Regions from separate parts of the Arthrobacter sp. B2060 genome, predicted to be linked through region 1. Evidence: riboswitches for the same ligand, from Rfam matches in the RefSeq annotation. Region 1 holds a riboswitch; the other holds the start of a gene.
What was found. Region 1 has a riboswitch for thiamine pyrophosphate ahead of thiD (bifunctional hydroxymethylpyrimidine kinase/phosphomethylpyrimidine kinase). Riboswitches for the same ligand answer to the same signal wherever they lie in the genome.
Positions count from the first base shown of each region.

Region 2: it holds a riboswitch for thiamine pyrophosphate, as region 1 does, so the genes downstream of both, AC5RUM_RS11120 (FAD-dependent oxidoreductase) here and thiD (bifunctional hydroxymethylpyrimidine kinase/phosphomethylpyrimidine kinase) in region 1, are expected to answer to the same signal.

Region 1 covers NZ_JBNHFR010000003.1:142,597-148,197, reverse strand. Annotated here, with positions in the region: gene thiD (bifunctional hydroxymethylpyrimidine kinase/phosphomethylpyrimidine kinase) at 1-1,402, opposite strand, end outside; TPP riboswitch at 1,385-1,482, opposite strand; gene AC5RUM_RS07450 (Rne/Rng family ribonuclease) at 1,661-5,059, opposite strand; gene AC5RUM_RS07445 (vitamin K epoxide reductase family protein) at 5,522-5,601, shown strand, end outside.
Region 2 covers NZ_JBNHFR010000005.1:133,388-138,988, forward strand. Annotated here, with positions in the region: gene AC5RUM_RS11110 (HNH endonuclease signature motif containing protein) at 1-775, shown strand, start outside; gene thiE (thiamine phosphate synthase) at 803-1,537, opposite strand; TPP riboswitch at 1,565-1,685, shown strand; gene AC5RUM_RS11120 (FAD-dependent oxidoreductase) at 1,678-3,081, shown strand; gene thiS (sulfur carrier protein ThiS) at 3,078-3,314, shown strand; gene AC5RUM_RS11130 (thiazole synthase) at 3,320-4,153, shown strand; gene AC5RUM_RS11135 (4a-hydroxytetrahydrobiopterin dehydratase) at 4,220-4,891, shown strand; gene AC5RUM_RS11140 (hypothetical protein) at 4,910-5,212, opposite strand; gene AC5RUM_RS11145 (DUF3107 domain-containing protein) at 5,221-5,445, opposite strand; gene AC5RUM_RS11150 (TetR/AcrR family transcriptional regulator) at 5,523-5,601, opposite strand, start outside.

The DNA of each region.
Region 1 (5,601 bases):
AGCCCTCGTCGGCGTAGGTGCGCAACCACTCCGCGTACGGGTGCCCTTCAGGGGCGCCCGCTGCGAGGAATTCGGCGTGCAGGGTCTCCCCCACTTCGGCGTAAAGCCAGAAGCACGGGAGCACCGCGGCCACGAGCACGGCATAGCTCCCCGAGGCAGATGCCGCCACCAGGTGGTCCACATAAGCCTTGGTGACCGGCCCGAGGTCAGGCAGCACCATCCGGGTGCTGAGCCAGCTGCGGTGCAGCTCGGACTCCACTTCGAGGCACTGCTGCGCAGAACGGGCCCAGAAGAGCTGCTCGGCCTCGGTGGGGGCCAGCGCGCTGGCCCGTGCCAGGACGCGCGAGTATCCGTTGAGGTAGATGGCATCCTGTGCGAGGTAATAGGCGAACTCGCTTTCGGGAAGCGTGCCTTCAGCCAGCCCGCGGATGAAGCCCAGGCCGTAGATCGCGTCCAGATCCGCGGCAGCCTCCGCATGGAGCAGTTCCGCGAAACTGCCCTCAGCGCCAGTTCCCGGGGACGCCAGGTGGTGGAAGTGGTGAACCGGCCCGTTGCCGTGTCCAACCTCAAGCTGCCCGGAGGAACGGAGGGCCTCTTCCAGCCAGGGCTTGACGGTGCGGAGTGACTGTTCCCAGTCGCCCACACGGGCCTGCACGGTGGCCATCGCCGAGGACAGGGAGCATCCGGTCCCGTGGCTGTTGCGGGTCGGCACCCGCTGGCCGTCCACCACGACGACATCGGCCGAAAGGGCGCCGCCCGTATTCACCAGGGCGTCGGGGCAGTCGGCACCGTCCAGGTGCCCCCCTTTGACGAGGACTGTGGCCCCCGTTTCGGCGGCCAGCCGTTTGCCCTGCTCCAGCGCGTCCGGCCAGGTGGAGGCCTCCGGCTCCCCGAGCAGCATCGCAAGCTCGGCGAGGTTGGGCGTGATCAGGTCGGCCAGCGGCAGGAGTTCCTGCAGTGCCGCCTCGGCGGACTCCTGCAGAAGCCGGTCCCCGCTGGTTGCCACCATCACGGGGTCAAGGACGACGACGCCGGGGCGCACCTTCTCCAGCCAGCCCCGCACCGCGGCAATCACCTGTGCGTCGCCCAGCATGCCGATCTTTACGGCGTCCACGGCGATGTCGTCACTGATGGCGGTCAACTGTGCCGTCAGGAACTCGGCCGGGGGGACATGGACGGCGCTGACCCCCCGGGTGTTCTGGGCGGTCAGCGCCGTGATGGCCGCCATTCCGTAGCCACCCGTGGCGGCGATGCTTTTCAGGTCCGCCTGGATGCCGGCTCCGCCGGACGGGTCCGAGCCGGCAATGGCCAGGACGCGGGGAATGCTGCGGGTGGGCGGCACAGCCTCCCCCGACGCGGGCTGGACAAGGTTCAGGGCAGATGGTGAAGACAAAGGAGACATCCCTTCGCCGGTGCTAACCGGTCAGGTTCAACGGGTTTGGATCTCAGCCGGCTCCGTGCGCGGCACCCCGTGTCAGTCCCCCAGCCTAGCGGTTTGCTCGCCTTCGGGCACTGCATTGCAGTTTGCGACCGGCATCCCCGCAAGGTGCCGGGGCAACAGCCCGCAGACGTTCCCTGGCGCAAAAGCACAACGGGCCGGTGCCGCAGTTGCGGCACCGGCCCGTTGAATCAGGTCAGTTCACACGGAAACCCGTCCGGTTCAGAGCTCGGACGCAGGCACGCCGACGCCCAGAATGATCGGCTCGCTGGCAGGCTTCGGGGCAGCGGCGCTGCCTGAATCCGGCGCCTTGGCTTCGTGCGAGTGCCCGGCTGCTGATGCCGGAGCGGTCTCGTGGTGTTCCACGGACGTCTCGTTGGCTGCGCCCTGGGCCCGGCTGGCACTGCGGTTGCGGCGCGGCCGGCGCGTGCGGGTCTGCACCGCAGAGTGGTCAGCGAACCGGTCGGCGTCGTGGTCCGCGCCTGCCGGGGCAGGTCGCGTTCCGACGGGCGCTGCCGGCTCGGCAGGCGTCTCCCCAGGGGCAGGTGCGCGGTCCGCCGTCGGCTGCTCCTCAGCGGGAGCGGCCGGCGCGCCGAGGTGCGCGAACGCCTCCTCCAGCCGGTCCAGCGTCAGGGCAGGAGGTTCGGAGGCCGGCTCGCCGGCGTGCTCGACGAAAGGAAGCACGACTTTCTCGCCGCCAAAGGTCAGCACGGCGCCGGGACGGCCTGAAACGCTCTCCGTCTCCGGGGTACGGTGCACCGCCGGGCTTTCCGGACCGGACGGCGCCGGGGCAGCGGCAGCGCGCTGGGCTCCTGCGGACGCGGCCTGGTGGGCGGCGTCCTCGTGGAGATGCGCTGCATGGGCAGCGGCCGCGATGTTGGCGAGTGCGGCCCGTGTCGCCTCAGCCTTGGCGTGGCGCTCGGCCTCCGTCGGCTCATGGTGGACCGTAGCAGGTGCGGCGGGGCCCGTTTCCGCAGGAACCTGACCGCCCTTGCCGCGCCGGCGGCTCTTGCGTTCGGTCCGCACGGCGGGCTGGTGCTCCGCCCGCGGAACGTGGTGCTCGGCCGCAACAACGTTGGCCCGCCGGTGTTCCACGGGCTCGTCGTGGGTGACCACGCCGCGGCCGGCACATACCTCGCACTGTTCGCCAAAGACTTCCAGCAGGCCGGTGCCCATGCGCTTGCGGGTCATCTGGACGAGACCCAGTGAGGTCACTTCCGCCACCTGGTGCTTGGTGCGGTCACGGCCCAGGCACTCCACCATGCGGCGCAGCACGAGGTCCCGGTTGGACTCCAGGACCATGTCGATGAAGTCGATCACGATGATTCCGCCGATGTCCCGCAGGCGCAGCTGGCGGACAACTTCCTCTGCCGCCTCCAGGTTGTTCTTCGTGACGGTTTCCTCGAGGTTGCCGCCGCTGCCGGTGAACTTTCCGGTGTTGACGTCCACCACGGTCATAGCCTCGGTGCGGTCAATGACAAGCGAACCGCCGGAGGGCAGGAACACCTTGCGGTCCAGAGCCTTGTGGATCTGCTCGTCAATGCGCCAGGCCGAGAAGATGTCCTGGTCCTTGGTCCACTTCTCAAGGCGTCCGACAAGGTCCGGGGCAACGTAGGTGACGTAGGCCTCGATCGTGTCCCAGGCTTCGTCGCCGGAGACGATCAGCTTGGAGAAATCCTCGTTGAAGACGTCGCGGACAACCTTGATGGTCAGGTCCGGTTCGCCGTACAGCAGCTCGGGAGCGAGGACCTTGGTGGACTTCGCCTGGCTTTCGATGCCCTCCCACTGCGCCCGGAGGCGGTTGATGTCGTGCGTCAGCTCTTCCTCCGACGCGCCCTCGGCCGCTGTGCGGACGATGACGCCGGCATCCTCGGGCAGGCGGTCCTTGAGGATCCGCTTCAGGCGGTTGCGTTCGACGTCGGGCAGCTTGCGGGAGATGCCCGTCATGGAACCGCCGGGCACGTATACCAGGTAGCGTCCGGGCAGGGAGATCTGGCTCGTCAGGCGTGCACCCTTGTGGCCCACGGGGTCCTTGGTGACCTGGACGAGGACGGAGTCCCCGGACTTCAGGGCGTTCTCGATGCGGCGCTGCTTGCCCTCGAGGTTGACCGCTTCCCAGTTCACTTCACCGGCGTAGAGCACGGCGTTGCGGCCGCGGCCGATGTCAACGAAGGCCGCTTCCATCGACGGCAGGACGTTCTGGACCTTGCCCAGGTAGACGTTGCCGATCAGCGAGTCCTGCTGTGTCTTGGACACGAAGTGCTCGGCCAGCACGCCGTCCTCGAGGACACCGATCTGGATTCTGTCGTCGCGCTGGCGCACGATCATCTGCCGGTCAACTGACTCGCGGCGGGCCAGGAACTCGGCCTCGGTGATGACGGTGCGGCGGCGGCCGGTGTCGCGGGATTCACGGCGGCGCTGCTTCTTCGCCTCGAGCCTCGTGGAGCCCTTGACGCTGGTCACGCGGTTGCTCACAGCAGGCTCACTGGGAACGCGCGGCGCCCGGACGCGGGTCACCGTGTTGGGGGGATCGTCGTCTCCCCCGCCGGTCAGCTCGATGTCCTGGTCACCGCGGCGGCGGCGGCGCCGGCGGCGGGACGTCACACCTTCGTCGCCCTGGCCCACGGTCTCTTCGTCGGCGTCCTCGGACGCGTCTGCGCCCTCGGCGTCGGCTCCGGAGTCGTCGCGCTCCGAGCCGTCACGGTCAGCGCGGTTCCGCCCCCGGCGGCCGCGGCTGCGGCGGCGGCGGCGTCCGCCCTCGTCGTCCTGCTCGTCCTCGCCGCCTTCGGCCTCCGTGTCCTCCGCGGCGGGAGTGGCAGCCGGGCGGATCACGGTGTTGAGGTCGGGCGCCTGGAAGATGATGGACGTGACCGATGCCGGCTCCAGGAAGAGGGAACCTGCCGGAGCGGCCGGCGACGGCTCCTCCTCGGTCTCGGCTGCATCCTCAGCTTCAGCTTCGGCGGCCTGCGCGGCGGCTGTCTCCGCCTGGATTTTTTCGACCGGCGTTTCTTCGACCCGAGTTTCCACGGCAGAAGTTTCAGCAGCGGACCCGGCCGTTGGGGCTTCGGCGGCTTCTGCCGAGGCAGGCGCCGCTGACACGGGCGCTGCCTGCTCTTCAGTGGCGGGCTGTTCGGTGGCGGGCTGTTCGGTGGCGGGCTCTGCAGTTTTGGGCTTGGCAACGCGGCGGCGGCGCACAGGCTTGGCTTCAGGCTCTACGGCCGGCTCGACGGCGGTGGGCTCGACGGCGGCCGCTTCAGCGGGTGCCCCGGCGGCTGCCTCTCCGCCCGCCCCTTCGACGAAGGCGGGGAGCGGCTCGTCAGCGGCCTTCTTGCGGGAACGCGTGCGACGCACCGGGGCTTTGGCCTCCGCAACGGCAGCTTCCACCGCCGTCACTTCGGAATGCGCTGCATCCACCGGTTCCGACACAACGGACTCCGCCGACAGCGCGGGCTCGCCGAGGACAGGCTCCTGCAGCGCCGGTTCCGGCAGCGACGCCTGGGCCTCGGGTTCCTTTGCCTTGGGCGCTGCCTTGCGCCGTGTGCGGGTGGCCTTCTTGGGGGCTTCCGCTTCCCCGACGGCGGCCGGATCTTCATTAACGGCGTTTACCTGGTCATTATCCATATGTGGCGACACTCCTGCCCCTGACATGCCGCCACATCCGGCACCCGTTGGGGCACATATTGTCAAAACCCGCAGGCGTTGACAGAAGTCAATTGGATACCCTCAGGTTCGCACCGGCAGTGGGGTGCGGCAGCCCTGAAAGGCCGGCGGGAATGTTACTGGAACCCGTTGTTTCTGCAATCCACAACCAGGTGCCGTCCAATGGAATGCGGGAGGCAGGATTTCCGTTATCCGGGCCTCCGCTGCGTCTCATTGGCGGTCTTGGGAACAAGCCACCGGACTGGAACCCGAATGTGGTTCACGTTCCAGCCACGTTCATTCTCTCACACAGCAGTTCGAAATCGCCGTCATTGTGTGACAGACACAGTCAAGGGAGCCGGGAGTGCCCGCCGCACCAAGCTTGCACCCAGACTGCGGCGATACAATCTGGGCAGGAGCACCCCAGACAAAGGACGCCACCCCATGCCCAGCATTCCGTCTTCCACCGGTACGGATTCCGAGCACGACTACGCCGATGAAACCCTGCGGCGCCCGGCAGCTGC
Region 2 (5,601 bases), on a different contig from region 1:
CGCCCTGCAGGGTCCTGGGGAATCCCGGACCCTGGCACAGCTGCGCGCGGACGTCGCCGCGTCCTGGCTGCTGGGCGGTGTGGCGGACGGTATCCCGTCGCCGGCGGCGCAGGTCCTGGTCACGGTGCCGGTGTTCTCGCTGCTGGGGGCAGGTGAGGAACCGGCGGTGCTGGACGGGTACGGGCCGATCCCGGCGTCCATGGCCCGCAGGCTTGTCGCGAACGGGGCCGGGTCGTTTTTGCGGGTGCTGATCGATCCGCGCGACGGGGCGCCGCTGGAGATCGGCCGGAGCAGTTACCGGGTGCCGAAGCCGATGCGGCAATGGCTGCGGCTGCGGGACGGACGGTGCCCGTTTCCTGGCTGCAGCAACCAGTCTTTGGATAACGAGGCGGATCATCTGCTGGCCTGGTCCGCGGGCGGCGGGACCGGTATCAGCAACCTTGGCCAGCCGTGCCGGAAGCACCACCGCCTGAAACACACCGCGCCCTGGCGGCCGGTCGCGGCGACCCGGAACAGTCCGCCCGGCTGGATCTCACCCACGGGACGGACCTATGCCAGCGAAGAACAGGACTGGGAACCACCACACTGGCCCCACACCACCGAGGGACCAGGCAACACCGAGCCCGGCAACCTCGAGCCCGGCAACCCCGAGCCCGGCAACCTCGAGCCCGGCAACCCCGAGCCAGACAACCCAGAGCCAGACAACCCAGCCAGCCTCGACCCACCTTTGCCCGCGGATCCCTTTCCCGACTGGGCACAGTTCACGGCCGCCTAGAGCGACCCTTCTAGTGGCCTAACCAGATCATGACCGCGCAGAGGACGACGACTGGCGGTCCATGCCGTCCGCTCCGAAAGTACCGGCCGTTCCGGCGTCCAGGGCAGCAATCAGTTCCGCCGCGGCAGCCGCCGGGTCCGGCGCCTCAGTGATGGCCCGGACCACCACGATGCGCTCTGCGCCCGCCGCGACCACCTGTTCCACGTTGCTGTGATCGATCCCGCCAATGGCGAACCACGGAAGACGCCGGCGGCTTTCCGCGTCGGCACTGCCGACAGCCCCGGCCGCATATCGGACGAGATCAAGTCCGACGGCGGCCCGCCCGGGTTTGGTGGGGGTGGCCCACACTGGGCCGACGCAGAAGTAGTTGAGGCCGCCCGGTGCCTGTGCCGCCGCGATGGCGGCATCAATCTGGTCGGGGGAGTGGGTGGAGAGCCCGATCGCCGCGGAGTCGTCCAGCAGCTTCCGTGCCGAGGGCAGCGGCAGGTCCTTCTGGCCGATGTGAAAGACAGGAGCCTCCGCCAGCGATGCGATGTCCGCCCGGTCATTGACGGCCCATAGCCGGTTATGCCGGGAAGCGGCCTGGCGCAGTACTGCCAGGAGTTCGAGTTCCTCGGCCGCCTCGATGGTTTTGTCCCTCAGCTGGATGATGTCCACTCCACCGGCGAAGGCCGCATCGACGAAATCGGCGAAGTCGCCGCGCTCCTTACGGGCATCGGTGCAAAGGTACAGGCGGGCTTCATGGATGTCAGGCACGGTCATGGCAACCAGCCTAGTTCCTCTAAACTGGGCTGGTACCGCGGGAGCCCGCTGCAGCTGTCACAAAAGGCGCAGGGCTGAGAGGGCGTAAGAGCCGACCGCTTGACCTGATCCGGTTAGTACCGGCGTAGGGAAGGATTTCCATGAACCTTGGAACCGGCGGCAACAATTCTGCCTTATCGCTGATCCACGCCGATGTGGCCGTGATTGGCGGCGGCGTGATCGGCCACGGGATCGCCTGGGAGGCGAGACGCTCCGGACGGTCCGTGGTCCTCATCGACAAGGAGCCCGGGACAGGCGCGAGCTGGGCTGCCGCGGGGATGCTGGCACCTGTCAGCGAGCTGCATTACCAGGAGGAGGACCTCCTGGAGCTCATGCTCGAATCCTCGGCCCGGTGGCCCGACTTTGCAGCGGCGCTCACCGGTGACGGTGCCGGCCGCAACACCGGGTATCTGGCGACGCCGACCATCGCCGTGGGCGCGGACCCTGCCGACCGCCGCGCACTGATGGACCTGCGTGAAGTTCAGCTGGCCGCCGGCTTGGCAGTCGACCCGCTGACCATCCGTGAGGCGAGGCTGCGGGAGCCGCTGCTGAGCCCCGGCATTTCCTGCGCGCTGGACATCCCGGCGGACCATCAGGTCGATCCGCGGAAGCTGCTGGCGAGTATTGCAGCTGCCCTGGCCTGTCATGAACCCGGCTCGCGGACTGCCGTGGCCGGCGCCGAGAACGGCTACGCGGTCCGTGACAACGCGGCAGGTCTCCTCTGGGACAGGGGCCAGGACGACGGACAGGACGACAGGGGCCAAAGCGACGGACAGCACGGCGGACGGGTCACGGGTGTCCGGCTTGCAGGCGGCGGCGCCGTGCTGGCCACTGAGACGGTGGTGGCTAACGGTCTCGGGGCCGCCTCGTTGGACGGGCTGCCGGAGGGACTGAAGCTGCCTCTGCGACCGGTGTACGGCGATATTCTCAGGCTCAAGGTTCCGGACCGGCTCCGTCCGCTGCTGACCGCTACCGTTCGGGGCATGGTCCGCGGAATCCCCGTCTACCTTGTTCCGCGGCAGGACGGCACTGTGGTTATCGGCGCCACCCAGCGGGAAGACGGACAGGCCGCGCCCAGCGCCGGCGGGGTCTATCAGCTGCTCAGGGATGCCCAAGTGCTGGTGCCCGCGGTGGCCGAACTGGAGCTCATTGAGGCGACGGCCCGGGCGCGGCCCGGCACGCCGGACAACGCCCCCCTGCTGGGCCGCGTGGCCGCCGGCTCCAAACCCGCGGCCGGCTCCGAAGCGTCCGGCGGCGATCAGAGGCCCGGGACAACGGTGCCCGGGCTGATCATCGCCACCGGGTTCTTCCGGCACGGGGTCCTGCTGACGCCCGCCGCCGCCGTCATCTGCCGGGAGCTGATGGACGGCGTGGAGGACAGCCGCTGGGAGGCCTTCCGTCCCGGTCGGTTCTCCACCGAACGGACCGCCCCAGTCGGCAGCGCCCCGCCGGGCACCGCCGCCTCGAACACAGTCACATTTGACCAGGAGAAGGAACCCGCATGAACATCACACTGAACGGCAACGCCCACGCCGTGGGGGCAGGCGCCTCCGTCACCACGCTTGTCAGCGAGGTCACCGGGCGGGACCTGGCCGCAAACGGGCACGCCACCGACGGCCAGCGGCTCGGGGTGGCAGTGGCACGCAACGCGGAGGTAGTGCCCCGCAGCCTGTGGCACAGCACGTCACTCGCCGAGGGCGATGAGATCGAGCTTGTGACGGCAGTTCAGGGAGGATAAGGACCATGACTGAAACAAAGGCAACACCGCCGGGAACGGAAGATCAGCCCGGAACGGCAGCGGACGCAGCTGACCGCCTCGTCATAGACGGCGTCGAACTGACCTCGCGGCTCATCATGGGCACGGGCGGCGCCCCGAGCCTGGACGGACTGGGGGCGGCGCTCCTGGCATCCGGCACCGAACTGACCACCGTGGCCATGCGGCGCTATTCGCCGGCCGAAACAGGGTCCCTGTTCCAGCTGCTCCTGGACCACAACATCCGCGTGCTCCCGAACACCGCGGGCTGTTTTACAGCCCGCGACGCCGTCATGACGGCAGAGCTCGCCCGCGAGGCCTTGGAGACTGATTGGGTCAAGCTGGAAGTCATCGCCGATGAACACACGCTCCTGCCGGACGCGGTGGAACTCGTGGACGCTACCGAACAGCTGGTCAACCGCGGGTTCAAGGTTTTCGCCTACACCAATGACGATCCCGTCCTGGCGTTGCGTCTTGAAAACCTGGGCGCTGCGGCAGTGATGCCCCTGGGCTCGCCCATCGGGACCGGTCTGGGAATCCTCAATCCCCACAACATTGAACTGATCGTCTCGCGTGCCTCCGTCCCGGTAGTCCTGGACGCCGGTATAGGCACCGCATCGGATGCGGCCCTGGCCATGGAGCTGGGCTGCGATGCCGTGCTCCTCGCCACCGCCGTGACACGGGCGCAGAACCCGGCACTCATGGGCGAAGCCTTCAAACACGCCGTTATCGCCGGTAGGCTGGCGAAAGCGGCCGGGCGGATCCCGCGCCGCGAGCATGCACTGGCGTCATCGGCCATGGAAGGCCGGGCAGAGTTCCTCTAGTCCGGACACCCGGAGGCCGCGCGGCACGGCAGGCTCACCCCACGAACCCGCGCCAAGGAGGCAGCCGTGGCCGCCAGGGACGACATCCTCACCCGCCCCCAGATCGACGCGGCACTCGCGGACCTGCCGGACTGGCGTTACCGCCTCGGCGGCCTGGTGACTGCCTTTAAAACGCCCACGGCGGCCGGCGCGCTTGGGCTGATTGCCGACGTCGGGCGCCTTGCCGAGGAAAGTGACCACCATCCCGACCTGGACTGGCGCTACAACCGGGTGTTCATTCGGTTCAGCTCCCACGACGTCGGAGGCGAGGTAACGGCGCGAGACACCGGGGCCGCGGCGTCGGTCAGTCAAGCTGCCGCTGCGGCAGGCGCGGAGGCCCAGCCGGGCCTGTACCGGACGGTGGACATCGGCATCGAGACGGCGGACCCAGGCGAGATCTCTGAGGTCTGGCGCGTCGCGCTCGGCTACCGCAAGGGCCGGTTCGGGCACCTCGTGGACCCGTACGGCCGTGGCCCCGGAGTGTCGTTCCGGCAGGGGCCGACGCCGGACGGTAACCGCCTCTACGTGGACATCCACCGGTCCAAGGCCGAATCCGGCCCTGTCCTGGAGAAGGTGGCGGCGACCGGCGCCTCAACGAACAGTGACCACGCACCGCATCGGGTGGTGGTCACTGATGCTCAAGGAAACCAGTTGTGCCTCTGCACCGAGGAAGGCCACGGACCGGACCTCGGGGAGTGACCGCCGGGGCCCAAGCCGCTACTTCTTAAGCGCTGCCGTGAGCCGTTGCGTGTCCCGTTTTGCGCGCACCCTGCCCAGGTAGCCAGCCACCACCACGGCCGCAGCTGCGCCAGCCACCATCGGAAGAATCCACGGAATCCAGGTGAGGCCCGGCTGGTAGCCAAGGCCGGCGGCCATGCAAATGATCCACGCAAGCATCCCCACTGCCGTGGCCACGCCGGCCGGCAGGAACATGCCGTATTTGGCGTGGCGCCTGTCATTGGCCCAGACGATGAAGCCCGCAGCCACGGTGACCAGTACGACGATAACGAGGGACAGCACGTCCTGTCCTAGAGTGCGCCGAAGCCGACCCGGCGGACTTCTTCCGCGCCGATCTCGACGTAGCCCAGCACGTTGGCCGGCACAATGATCTGGCGGCCCTTCTCGTCGCTCAGGCGCAGCTCGGTGCCCTTGGCGAGGGATTCTGCTACGACCTTGGCCACAGCGTCAGCATCCTGGGCCGATTCCAGCACAATTTCGCGGCCGATGTTCTGAATGCCGATCTTTACTTCCACAGCAAGGCCTCCCAGCCAATCAAGGTTGATGCAATTCCAATTGATGCAATTCCAAAGGGTAGTTCTCCCTTTGTAGTCTAGGTCTCCTTGGGGAAGCGAGAGATTCCGCGCCAAGCTAAACGGTAGATCAGGTCGCTGGCCACATCGATGTCCAGG